One region of the Siccibacter colletis genome, then DNA from elsewhere that is predicted to be linked to it. Evidence: predicted binding sites of a transcription regulator. Region 1 holds the regulator's gene; the other holds the start of a gene.
What was found. Region 1 encodes CRP, which controls carbon source genes, mostly activating them, when cyclic AMP is high. Its sites were predicted from a motif close to ATGTGANNNNNNTCACAT; they were not measured.
Positions count from the first base shown of each region.

Region 2: the regulator CRP is predicted to act here: its motif matches at 2,646-2,663, upstream of KFZ77_RS00575 (glutathione S-transferase).

Region 1 is NZ_CP074352.1:328,078-334,030, forward strand. It holds gene argD (bifunctional acetylornithine/succinyldiaminopimelate transaminase) at 1-80, shown strand, start outside; gene KFZ77_RS01540 (YccS/YhfK family putative transporter) at 81-2,165, opposite strand; gene crp (cAMP-activated global transcriptional regulator CRP) at 2,226-2,858, opposite strand; gene KFZ77_RS01550 (OsmC family protein) at 3,164-3,568, shown strand; gene KFZ77_RS01555 (phosphoribulokinase) at 3,614-4,483, opposite strand; gene KFZ77_RS01560 (YheU family protein) at 4,549-4,767, opposite strand; gene KFZ77_RS01565 (hydrolase) at 4,764-5,783, opposite strand.
Region 2 is NZ_CP074352.1:107,991-113,943, reverse strand. It holds gene selB (selenocysteine-specific translation elongation factor) at 1-267, opposite strand, end outside; gene selA (L-seryl-tRNA(Sec) selenium transferase) at 264-1,655, opposite strand; gene KFZ77_RS00575 (glutathione S-transferase) at 1,779-2,387, opposite strand; gene KFZ77_RS00570 (PTS mannitol transporter subunit IICBA) at 2,921-4,843, shown strand; gene mtlD (mannitol-1-phosphate 5-dehydrogenase) at 4,986-5,953, shown strand, end outside.

The DNA of each region.
Region 1 (5,953 bases):
CGCTGGTGGTGGAAGAAGATGAGATCGACCATGGGATGGCGCGCTTCGCCGCGGCGGTAGGTAAGGTGGTTAACGGCTGATCAGCTTTCGCCGCGCAGCCGTCGCTTCAACCAGATCCCATGCTGAGGCCGCTGGCGCCAGGCCACGGACGAAATGGTATGCATGGTGCTCAGGTGGCTGAGAATGCGCTGCAGGTGCTGCTCCATGGTGGTGAGCGGGCCTGAGGGCAACGACTCTGGCGGTTCGATAATGGTTACGTCGTTGCTCGCTGACGGCGCGTCATACTCCAGCCGCTGCTGGCAGCGCTGAATGGCAATCTCACAGGATTGCAGATAGCGTTCGGCCAGCTGCGGCGTCAGCATGTTGTGTTCCCGGGCCAGCGTTGTGATGGCGTTGATGTGCTCGACCACGAACTGACTGTGGGTCACCCACAGCTTCATGTCCGCCAGATAGTGCGTGTTGAAGCCCGGCTCCTGCATCGCCTGGTTAAGGGAGTTATACACCGCGTTGTGCGCCTGGTTCACGCGCATACGCTGCCACGCCAGCGGTGTCGCCCCGGGGTTATCACTGAGGATCAGGCGTAGCGCGTCCTGATCCGCCTCCAGCGCATCGTGCGCATTCTGCCGCAGCAGACCGGTCTGCCACTGCGGCCACAGCCATACCATCCCGCCAAAGGCAATCAGACAGCCAATCAAGGTATCGACTAAGCGCGGCAGGATAAACTGCTCAGCGTTCAGGGTAATCAGCTGCAGGGTGTACACCGCCGTGACGGTAAAGCCTATCGTCGCCCAGCCGTAGCTTTTGCGGATGATCAGATAGCTCACCAGCGTAATCGCCAGCATCGCCAGCAGGGCGAATCCTTCCGGGAAGTGGAAATGCAGCGCCACGCCGGCAATCAGCAGCCCCGCCATGGTGCCGCCAGCACGGTGGAAGATCCGCACCCGCGTGGCGCCGTAGCCGTTCTGGGTAACGAACATAATGGTCATCAGGATCCAGTACGGTTTCGGCAGATGAAACGCGTTGCCCACCAGGCTGGCGATGCTCAGCATCACGGCGATACGCGCGGCGTTGCGCAGGGCCGCAGATTTAAAAGAGAGGTAACTTTTTAACGCCGGGAACAGCGGCAGGCGGCGCTGCCGGTCCTCCATCATGTCGCGCACGTACAGAGGGCGCTGGGTGCGCAGCACGCGGGCGATGCGGCTGAAGTGATAATCAAAAAATTGCCCGACCGGGTTATCGGGATGCTGACGGGCGATCTTTTCCAGCGCTTCGCTCTGCTTATCCATCGAAAAACGCGTCGGATAGCGGTGATAGAGAATATCGTCGGCAAGCGTGCGCAGCCGGCCGGCGACAGTTTGCGCTGTCCAGCGAATGACTTTTTCGGCGTGGGTCTGCTTCACCAGCTTTTGTACCTCTTCCGGCTGGTGCAGGCTGACCGAGATATGCTCCTGCAGGTCGAGCGCAATCTGGAACGCGCGCAGCAGGCGCCGGTAATCATTCTGGCGGTTGGCGGCCAGCATGTGCAGCTGCTGATAACACTGGCTGATGAGATCCACCACCTTCTGCTGATGTGCCAGCAATGGCGGTAGCGCGGTATCCGGGTCGGTATGCCGGGTAAGCATGCTGTATTTCGCTTCACAGTAGCTCGCCAGTTCGCGATAGAGCAGACTGAGTGTCTCCCGCAGCGGCTGTTCACGCCACAGCCAGAACCAGAACCAGTTGAACGCGCCGTACCACAGCGTGCCGAGGGTGTAGATGAGCATTGGTTGCCAGACCGGCATGTTGCCGGCGAGGCTTAGGGTAAAGATCGCGGCGATAAGCGAGGCCGGGAGCAGGCGCGCATGCAGGCTGCTGATCTCCGCCGTCACGCCAAGCACCAGCGCCATGACGCTCAGAATAATCGGCAGAGGAAGTTGCTGATAAAGCAGAAGCTGGACTGCGAGACTACTGAGGGCAAACAGCGAGCCGCCGATAAACAGGCGTTTGAAGAAGCGTTTATGAGGTGTATCCAGCCCGGCAATATTGCAGCAGGCAGGCACCAGCGAGAAGAGCAAGCCCTGTTGCAGATGGCCCAGTATCAGGCCCACCGCCACGGGAATACAGAGCACCAGCGTTTGTCGGAGTGCGTAGTTAACTTCGGGGTGGTAAATCAGCCTGCGCCACATAGCCAACGAGCAGAGACAACAACGGCGTGCTACTCGCGTAACACGCCGTTGCGAAGCGGCTTAACGGGTTCCGTAAACCACGATGGTTTTACCGTGTGCGGAGATCAGGTTCTGATCTTCCAGCATTTTCAGAATACGGCCTACGGTTTCGCGGGAGCAGCCCACGATCTGGCCAATTTCCTGACGGGTAATTTTGATCTGCATTCCGTCCGGGTGGGTCATCGCGTCAGGCTGCTTTGCAAGGTTCAGCAGGGTCTGGGCGATACGGCCGGTTACGTCGAGGAAGGCGAGGTTGCCCACTTTCTCGGAGGTGACCTGCAAGCGACGCGCCATCTGCGAGGAGAGGCGCATCAGGATGTCCGGGTTCACCTGGATCAGCTGACGGAATTTTTTATAGGAGATCTCAGCGACTTCACAGGCGGTTTTCGCGCGAACCCAGGCGCTACGCTCCTGGCCCTCTTCAAACAGGCCAAGCTCGCCAATAAAGTCACCCTGATTCAGATAGGACAGGATCATCTCCTTGCCTTCTTCATCTTTGATCAGCACTGCCACTGAGCCTTTAACGATGTAGTACAACGTTTCCGCTTTTTCACCCTGGTGAATCAGCGTGCTCTTAGATGGGTACTTATGAATGTGGCAATGAGACAAGAACCATTCAAGAGTCGGGTCTGTTTGCGGTTTGCCAAGCACCATGCGCTGTTATCCTCTGTTATAAACTGGCTCCAGAGTCCGGGTTATGCCCCTGCTCTGGGGTTGCTGTCATATATTCCCGCATCCCGGGAAGTGGCGCTCGTCAGATTTCGTCGCCTTTAATGAGTAAAATCCGCCGCATACATGCATAACATCAATGTTACATGATTACAGCCAGACTGTTTTAGCATAGCTTTTCATGAGTGTCTTGTATTGTCTCGTTTCAGCTTGACGCAGGTCGCCTTTCGTTGCCTGTTTTGCGGGCGACGAGTAATCTGTCGTCAAATCAGCAAGTCAGGAGAAGGCAAATGCAGGCACGTGTTAAATGGGTGGAAGGCCTGACCTTCCTGGGTGAATCTGCCTCCGGGCATCAGGTGCTGATGGACGGCAACTCCGGCGATAAAGCGCCAAGCCCGATGGAGATGGTACTGATGGCCGCAGGTGGTTGTAGCGCGATTGACGTAGTGTCGATTCTGCAGAAGGGGCGTCACGACGTGACCAACTGCGAGGTGAAGCTTACCTCCGAACGCCGGGAAGAGGCGCCGCGCCTGTTCACGCACATTAATCTGCACTTTATCGTTACCGGTAAAGCGCTCAAAGACGCGGCGGTAGAGCGGGCGGTGTCGCTCTCGGCAGAGAAATACTGCTCGGTGGCGTTGATGCTGGAGAAAGCGGTGAACATCACCCACTCGTATGAGGTGATTGAAGCCTGACGGCAGGGCGGCGCTGACAGGCTTCATGCAGTCAGCGCCGCACCGTTATTCGATTTTTTTCCCTTCCATCAACCGCTGCACCAGCGGCATCATAATCAGCTCCATCGCCAGCCCCATCTTGCCGCCCGGCACCACTAACGTATTCATGTGAGAAATAAATGAACCCTGCAGCATGGCCAGCAGCCAGGGGTAATCGATGCCCTCCAGATTGCGGAAGTGGATCACCACCAGACTCTCGTCCAGCGACGGGATAGTTTTCGCTGCGAATGGGTTGGAGGTATCCACCGTCGGCACGCGCTGGAAGTTGATATGGGTGCGCGAGAACTGCGGGGTGATGAAGTTGATGTAATCCTCCATCGAACGCACCACGGAGTCCATTACCGCCTCGCGCGAGTGACCGCGCTCGCTGGTATCACGCACCAGCTTCTGGATCCATTCAAGGTTAACGATGGGCACCACGCCCACCAGCAGATCAACATGCTGCGCCACGTCGTGCTGCGGCGTGACCACACCGCCGTGCAGCCCTTCGTAGAACAGCACGTCCGTTGGCTCCGGGAGCGGCTGCCACGGCGTGAAGGTGCCGGGAACCTGATTCCACGGCACTGCTTCATCGTAAGTATGAAGGTATTTACGCGACTGGCCGCTGCCGCTGCGCCCGTATTCGCTGAATGTCTCTTCCAGCAGGCCGAAGTCGTTAGCTTCCGGGCCGAAGTAGCTGATGTGGCGACCGAGATCGCGCGCTTTGCGGATCGCCATGTCCATTTCAGGCCGGGTGTAGCGATGGAAGCTGTCGCCCTCGATTTCGGCGGCGTGCAGATTGAGCTGGGTGAAAATCTTACGGAAGGCGAGGCTGGTGGTGGTGGTACCGGCTCCGCTGGAGCCGGTCACGGCAATAATCGGGTGCCTGGCTGACATAGGAAACTACTCCCTTGATGGGTACGCGACGTCACTGCACAGGCGGGAACAGGTTCTGAACGTCGTCAGCCGTGGAACTGACCGCGCGGCATAATGTTAATGGTTTCATGCAGTTCAGACCAGACCAGTACCGCTTCGCCCGTTTGCAGTTGACGTTTTACGTCCGAGACTTTTTGTTCGAGGCTGCGTTCATGTTCACCATAATCGGTGCCTTCGCGCAACACAAAAGATTCGAGCAGGTTATCGAGCGTGTCGGGATCGAGTTCTTTCCAGGGAATAATCATCGCACATCCAGATAGTGAGTCAGCCAGTCAGGCACACGCTGTTCAAGCCACATCTGCGGGCGGCGCAGCGTACCGCTTACGAAACCCACATGCCCGCCATGGTCGGTCAACTGGTATTCAATCGACGGCGGCAGCAGCGTCGGGTCGGGTATCACGTGATGATCCATAAAGGGATCATCTTTAGCATGGATGATAAGCATCGGTTTTGCGACATTGGGCAGCATCGGCATGGCGCTGCACTGGCGGTAGTAGTCCAGCGCGTCTGCAAAACCGTGGATTTTCGAGGTGATAAGATCGTCGAAGTCGCGCAAGCCGCGGATCTGCTTCAGCTGCTTGATACTGACCGGTAACGTGCCGGGATAGGCGTGCAGCTTGCGCGCCGCGTTGGCTTTCAGCAGGTTGAGCAGATAACGCTGGTAGAAACGACTGAAGCCTTTTTCCATGTGGTAGCAGCACTGCTCCAGCAGCAGCGGGGCGGAAACCACGACGCCAGCATCAAGCAGACAGTCGCTGCCCTGTTTCGCCATCAGGCAGGCCAGCATGTTGCCGCCGAGTGAATAACCCACCGCGGCGGTAGGCACATCGCCCCAGGTGGATTTCAGCCACGACAGAAAATAGCTGCCGTCTTCGGTTTCCCCGGAGTGATAGATCCGCTTCATGCGGTTCGGCTCACCGCTGCAGCCGCGAAAATGCATCACTACGCCCAGCCAGCCGCGTTTCTTCGCCGCTTCGATCATGCCGTGCGCGTAGGGGCTGTGCAGGCTGCCCTCGAGGCCATGAAAGACCACCAGCCGGGGTTTGTGCGCCGCACCCGCCGGATCTTCGCTCCACGCGAGATCGACAAAGTCACCGTCCGGCATGTCGAGCCGCTGCCAGTGCGGAGTAAACTTCACGCGACGGCGCAGCACGCGCGGCAGCATGGTTTGCAGATGCGGATTGCGCGCCCCCGGCATGGGAACAAAGTGCTGTGAGTCGGGGCGATGCGCTTCCAGCCCGGCGTGGGTGATCTCGGTCATGATGCTCATTTGAATAGTAAGTCTGATCAGGATTATATCGTGACCGGGGGTTAAAGTTGATGACTTTATCCCTTTCGATAAAGGGCGTGAATGCCAAAGCGAGGAGAAACGCGGGCGGTTAAGAGAGGGCCGCATGCTGGCGTGACGGCCACAGAGGAGGAGCGCGCCGA
Region 2 (5,953 bases), 220 kb from region 1:
CATCACCCCATCGTCGCAGGCCACCACCAACAGCGCATGGTCGATGCCGCCTACGCCCGCCAGCATATTGGCGAGAAACTTCTCATGGCCCGGTACGTCGATGAAGCCGAGCACGCGTCCGTCGGGCTGCGGCCAGTAGGCATAACCCAGATCGATGGTCATGCCGCGCTTTTTCTCTTCCGGCAGCCGGTCGGCATTCACGCCGGTGAGCGCTTCCAGCAGGGTGGTTTTTCCGTGATCGACGTGTCCGGCAGTGGCAATAATCATTTCAGCAACATCTCCATCAGGCTGGTATCCGCGTCCAGGCATCGGAGATCCAGCCACAGCCGCCCGTCGTACAGTCGGCCAATCACCGGCACTGGCAAGTCACGCAGCGCGCGCGCGAGCGCCTGCAGCTCGCTGCCGCGTCCGTTATGAGGGGTTAAGGTGATGGCGGCAGAGGACAGCCGGTCAACCGGCAGTGAACCGCTGCCGATCTGCGACAGGCACGGTTCCACCGTCACCGCGAAGCGTTCGCCAAAGCGGGCCTGAAAATGGGGGGCGAGACGCGTGGCCTGAGCGTGGATCTCGTCTGCGCTGCGGGTCAGCAGCCGCAGCGTCGGCAGACGTTGCGCCAGTGTTTCCGGGTGGCGGTACAGGCGCAGCGTGGCATCCAGCGCGGCGAGGGTCATTTTATCGGCGCGCAGCGCGCGTTTGAGCGGATGCTGCTGTAGCTTCTCAATCAGCGCCTTTTTGCCAACGATAATTCCCGCCTGCGGCCCGCCCAGCAGCTTATCGCCGGAGAAACTGACCAGGCTGACGCCGGCGCGGATCAGATCGCGCACCACCGGCTCTTTCGGCAGGCCGTACTGGCTGAAATCCACCAGCGAGCCGCTGCCGAGATCGGTAATCACCGGGACGCCGCACGTCTCGCCGAGCTGTGCCAGCTCCGCTTCGTCCACCGCTTTGGTAAAACCTTCAACATGATAATTGCTGGTGTGGACCTTCATCAGCAGCGCGGTCTGATCGCTCAGCGCGCTGCGGTAGTCCTTGAGATGGGTACGGTTGGTAGTGCCCACTTCCACCAGCTGGCATCCGGCCTGGCGCATAACGTCCGGGATGCGGAACGCACCGCCGATCTCCACCAGCTCACCGCGCGAAACCACCACTTCCCGGCCGCTGGAGGTGGCGGCCAGCATCAGCAGCACCGCCGCCGCGTTGTTATTGACGATACAGGCGTCTTCCGCCCCGGTTAGCTCGCACAGCAGCGCCGCCAGCGCCTGGTCGCGATGCCCGCGTCCGGCCCCGTCGAGATCGTACTCCAGCGTCACCGGGTGGCGCATCGCCTGGGTCACTGCTGCGATTGCTTCGTCAGCCTGCTGCGCGCGCCCGAGATTGGTGTGCAGCACCGTCCCGCTCAGGTTGATGACCGCCCGCAGCGCCGGGGCATTCTGCGCGACGAGTTGCGCCTGCGCCTGCCCGGCCCAGTCATTGCACCAGGCTGGCAGCGCCCCGGTGTCCCGAATAGCGTGGCGCGCCGCCTGCTGAAGCTGTTGCAGCACGGTCACTACCTGCGTGTGGCCCCAGGTTTCCAGCAGCGGAGAGAAGCGCGCATCGCGCAGCAGACGATCGGTGGCAGGAAGCTGACTGTAGAGCGAACGGTTTTCGGTTGTCATGAGCGAGGCCTGGCTGAGAATGTGTACACCGCAACACCATTACTGTGCGGGGCGCGGGAGATCCGCGCCGCGGTTAAAAGTGGTGTCGATTGTACAGGCTCATCGCGTCAGGCCCAAGCCGGGTCAGGAAGCAGGAGGTTCAGTACGGGCAAAGCTCTCACGGCTGAACAAGTTCTCTACCAGCTTCACCAGCTGCGGACGATCCACGCACCAGCCGGGCGCGACGCGGCGGAAATTGAGATAGCCAATCGCACAGGCTACCGCGATGGTGGCGATGGTCAGCTCATCGGCTTTCAGCGACCCGTCGGCGACGTGGCCTTCCAGCGCGTCCAGGCTCTGGTTGATTTTCTCACGCTGGCGCAGCAGTTCAGCCTCGGATTGCTGCTCCGCCGGACGCGCCTGCTCGCGGACAGAGGCCAGCGCCGCATCCATCACGCCGTCGGCCAGTGCTTCCAGCTGACGCACTTTCAGCGCCGCTCTGGCATCGCGCGGCAGCAGCGCCGGGGCGATATCGAGCTGCTCCAGATACGCGGCAATAATCGGCGAGTCGAACCAGGTTTCGCCCTCGTCGGTGACCAGCGCCGGGACTTTACCGAGTGGGTTGTACTGCGTGACGCCGTGGTTTTCGCTGTACGGCGATTCGTTTACGAATTCAAAGGTGATGCCTTTTTCCAACAGGATGACCGAGATTTTACGCACGAACGGGCTGGTATAGCTGCCAACGAGTTTCATTGCCTGCTCCTTAATAAGCGAAATGCCAACTGGGGGTAAGTATGGTTCAGGATACGCAAAAAGGCTGACAAAGCGACCCATTGCGCCGCTGCGGTTGCCGGGCGGTGCGTCATCGTTTTGTCACGCCGGACAGCTGTAATTTTCTTTCACCGCGTAACGAAAAGGATGTTGAAGAAGTGAACAGCTTTACTTAAGAAAAATCCTGGAAAATATTTCGTGATCGCCATCACAAATAGTTAACAAAGCGGCCGCGACAAAACGTGATTTGTTTCACATTTAACAGGATGTTACGACGGTTTTTTCGCCATTGTGATCTTTTTACAGGGCGTTTTTGTGACAAAAATCACACTTAATAGCCCCTGTTGCGGACAACCTGCGTGATGCAGATCACACTTTATTCCCCGGTCTGGACACCATAGCGATTCAGTGCCAGATTTCGCGTCACCAGAGCATGGGTCCGGCTACCTCTGCCGCCACGTAAACAATAAAACTCGGGCTACGAGCCTGCGCGTCAACACAATAAGGGGTGTTCTATGTCATCCGATATCAAGATCAAAGTGCAAAGCTTTGGTCGTTTCCTCAGCAATATGGTAATGCCAAACATCGGGGCGTTTATCGCCTGGGGTATTATCACTGCGTTGTTTATTCCAACAGGATGGTGGCCGAGCGAAACGCTGGCCAAGCTCGTCGGTCCGATGATTACCTATCTGCTGCCGCTGCTTATCGGTTATACCGGTGGCCGTCTGGTGGGTGGCGATCGCGGTGGCGTGGTCGGTGCGATTACCACGATGGGCGTAATCGTCGGTGCAGATATGCCGATGTTCCTCGGCGCAATGATTGCCGGTCCGCTGGGCGGCTGGTGCATCAAGAAGTTTGACGCTGCGGTAGACGGTAAAATCAAATCCGGCTTCGAAATGCTGGTGAACAACTTCTCCGCCGGCATCATCGGTATGATCCTGGCGATTCTGGCGTTCCTCGGCATTGGCCCGGCGGTTGAAGTGCTCTCTAAAGCACTGGCGGCTGGCGTTAACTTCATGGTTGTCCATGACATGCTGCCGCTGGCGTCCATCTTTGTTGAACCGGCGAAAATCCTGTTCCTCAACAACGCCATCAACCACGGCATCTTCTCGCCGCTGGGTATTCAGCAGTCCCATGAAATCGGCAAGTCTATCTTCTTCCTGATTGAAGCGAACCCGGGTCCGGGTATGGGCGTTCTGCTGGCGTACATGTTCTTCGGTCGCGGCAGCGCGAAGCAGTCTGCGGGCGGCGCGGCGATCATCCACTTCCTCGGTGGTATTCACGAAATTTACTTCCCGTATGTGCTGATGAATCCGCGTCTGATCATTGCCGTTATCCTCGGCGGTATGACCGGCGTGTTCACCCTGAGCGTGCTGGACGGCGGCCTGGTTTCTCCGGCGTCTCCGGGCTCCATCCTCGCGGTACTGGCGATGACGCCGAAAGGCGCGTACTTCGCTAACATCGTCGCGATTGTTGCCGCGATGGCAGTGTCGTTCGTGGTATCAGCCATCCTGCTGAAAACCAGCAAGGTGAAAGAAGAAGACGACATCGAAGCAGCGACCCGTCGCATGCAGGATATGAAATCCCAGTCTAAAGGCGGCGCGGTAGCGGCCACCGCTGGCGATGCCACTGGCGACCTGAGCCACGTGCGTAAAATCATCGTTGCCTGTGATGCCGGTATGGGTTCCAGCGCAATGGGTGCGGGCGTACTACGTAAGAAAGTGCAGGATGCAGGTCTGAGCCATATCTCCGTCACCAACAGCGCCATCAACAGCCTGCCGGGTGATGTGGATCTGGTGATTACCCACCGTGACCTCACCGAGCGCGCGATGCGCCAGGTGCCGCAGGCGCAGCACATTTCCCTGACCAACTTCCTCGACAGCGGCCTGTACACCAACCTGACCGACCGTCTGGTTGCGGCCCAGCGCCATACCCAGAACGAAGAGAAAGTGCGCACCAGCCTGCAGGACAGCTTTGACGAGAGCAACAGCCACCTGTTCAGACTCGGCGCGGAAAACGTGTTCCTCGGCCGCACCGCGACCCACAAAGAAGACGCGATCCGCTTTGCTGGTGAGCAACTGGTGAAAGGCGGCTACGTGCAGCCAGAATACGTGGAAGCGATGCTGGAGCGCGAGAAGCTGACCCCGACCTATCTGGGTGAGTCCATCGCGGTTCCGCACGGCACCGTGGAAGCCAAAGACCGCGTGCTGAAAACTGGCGTGGTATTCTGCCAGTATCCGGAAGGCGTGCGCTTCGGCGAAGACGAAGACGATATCGCCCGTCTGGTTATCGGTATCGCGGCGCGTAACAACGAGCACATCCAGGTGATCACCAGCCTGACCAACGCGCTGGATGACGACACCGTTATCGAACGTCTGGCTAACACCACCAGCGTGGATGAAGTGCTGGCGCTGCTGGCAGGTAACAAGAGCGCGTAATACGCTCCGGCCTCCTCTCCACGGTGAGGGGGCCGGTATTCAGTTTCATCCCTCTCCTTCGGGAGAGGGCCAGGGTGAGGGAACACCGTACGCTGCCTTCACCCTGGCCCTCTCGGGTAAAAACATTAGTAAGGATATCCACATGAAAGCATTACATTTTGGTGCAGGTAATATTGGACGCGGCTTCATTGGCAAACTGCTGGCGGATGCGGGTCTTGAACTCACGTTCGCCGACGTCAATCAGGTCGTGCTGGACGCCCTGAACGCCCGTCACAGTTATCAGGTACATGTGGTTGGTGAGAATGAGCAGGTGGACACCGTGTCCGGCGTTAATGCCGTGAGCAGCATCGGCGATGAGGTTATCGATCTAATCGCTCAGGTCGATCTCATCACCACCGCGGTCGGTCCGGTGGTACTGGAGCGCATCGCTCCGGCGCTCGCCAAAGGCCTGGCAAAACGTAAAGCGCAGGGCAACGACGCGCCGCTGAACATCATCGCCTGTGAAAACATGGTGCGCGGGACCAGCCAGCTGAAAGGCCACGTCTTCAATGCCCTGAACGATGAAGATAAAGGCTGGGTTGAGAGCCATATCGGCTTCGTTGACTCCGCCGTTGACCGCATCGTGCCGCCGTCTGAATCCGCAACCAACGATCCGCTGGAAGTGACCGTAGAAACCTTCAGCGAGTGGATTGTCGATAAAACCCAGTTCGTGGGCGCGCTGCCGACCATTCCGGGGATGGAACTGACCGACAACCTGATGGCGTTCGTTGAGCGTAAGCTGTTCACCCTCAATACCGGCCACGCTATCACCGCGTATCTCGGCAAGCTGGCGGGCCACCAGACTATCCGCGACGCTATTCTGGACGACGCCATTCGTGCGGTGGTGAAAGGCGCTATGGAAGAGAGTGGCGCGGTGCTGATCAAGCGCTACGGTTTTGAAGCCGATAAGCACGCGGCCTACATTGAGAAAATCCTCGGCCGCTTCGAAAACCCGTATCTGAAAGACGACGTAGAGCGCGTCGGCCGTCAGCCGCTGCGTAAACTCAGCGCCGGCGATCGCCTGATCAAGCCGCTGCTCGGCACCCTCGAATATGACCTTCCGCATCACAA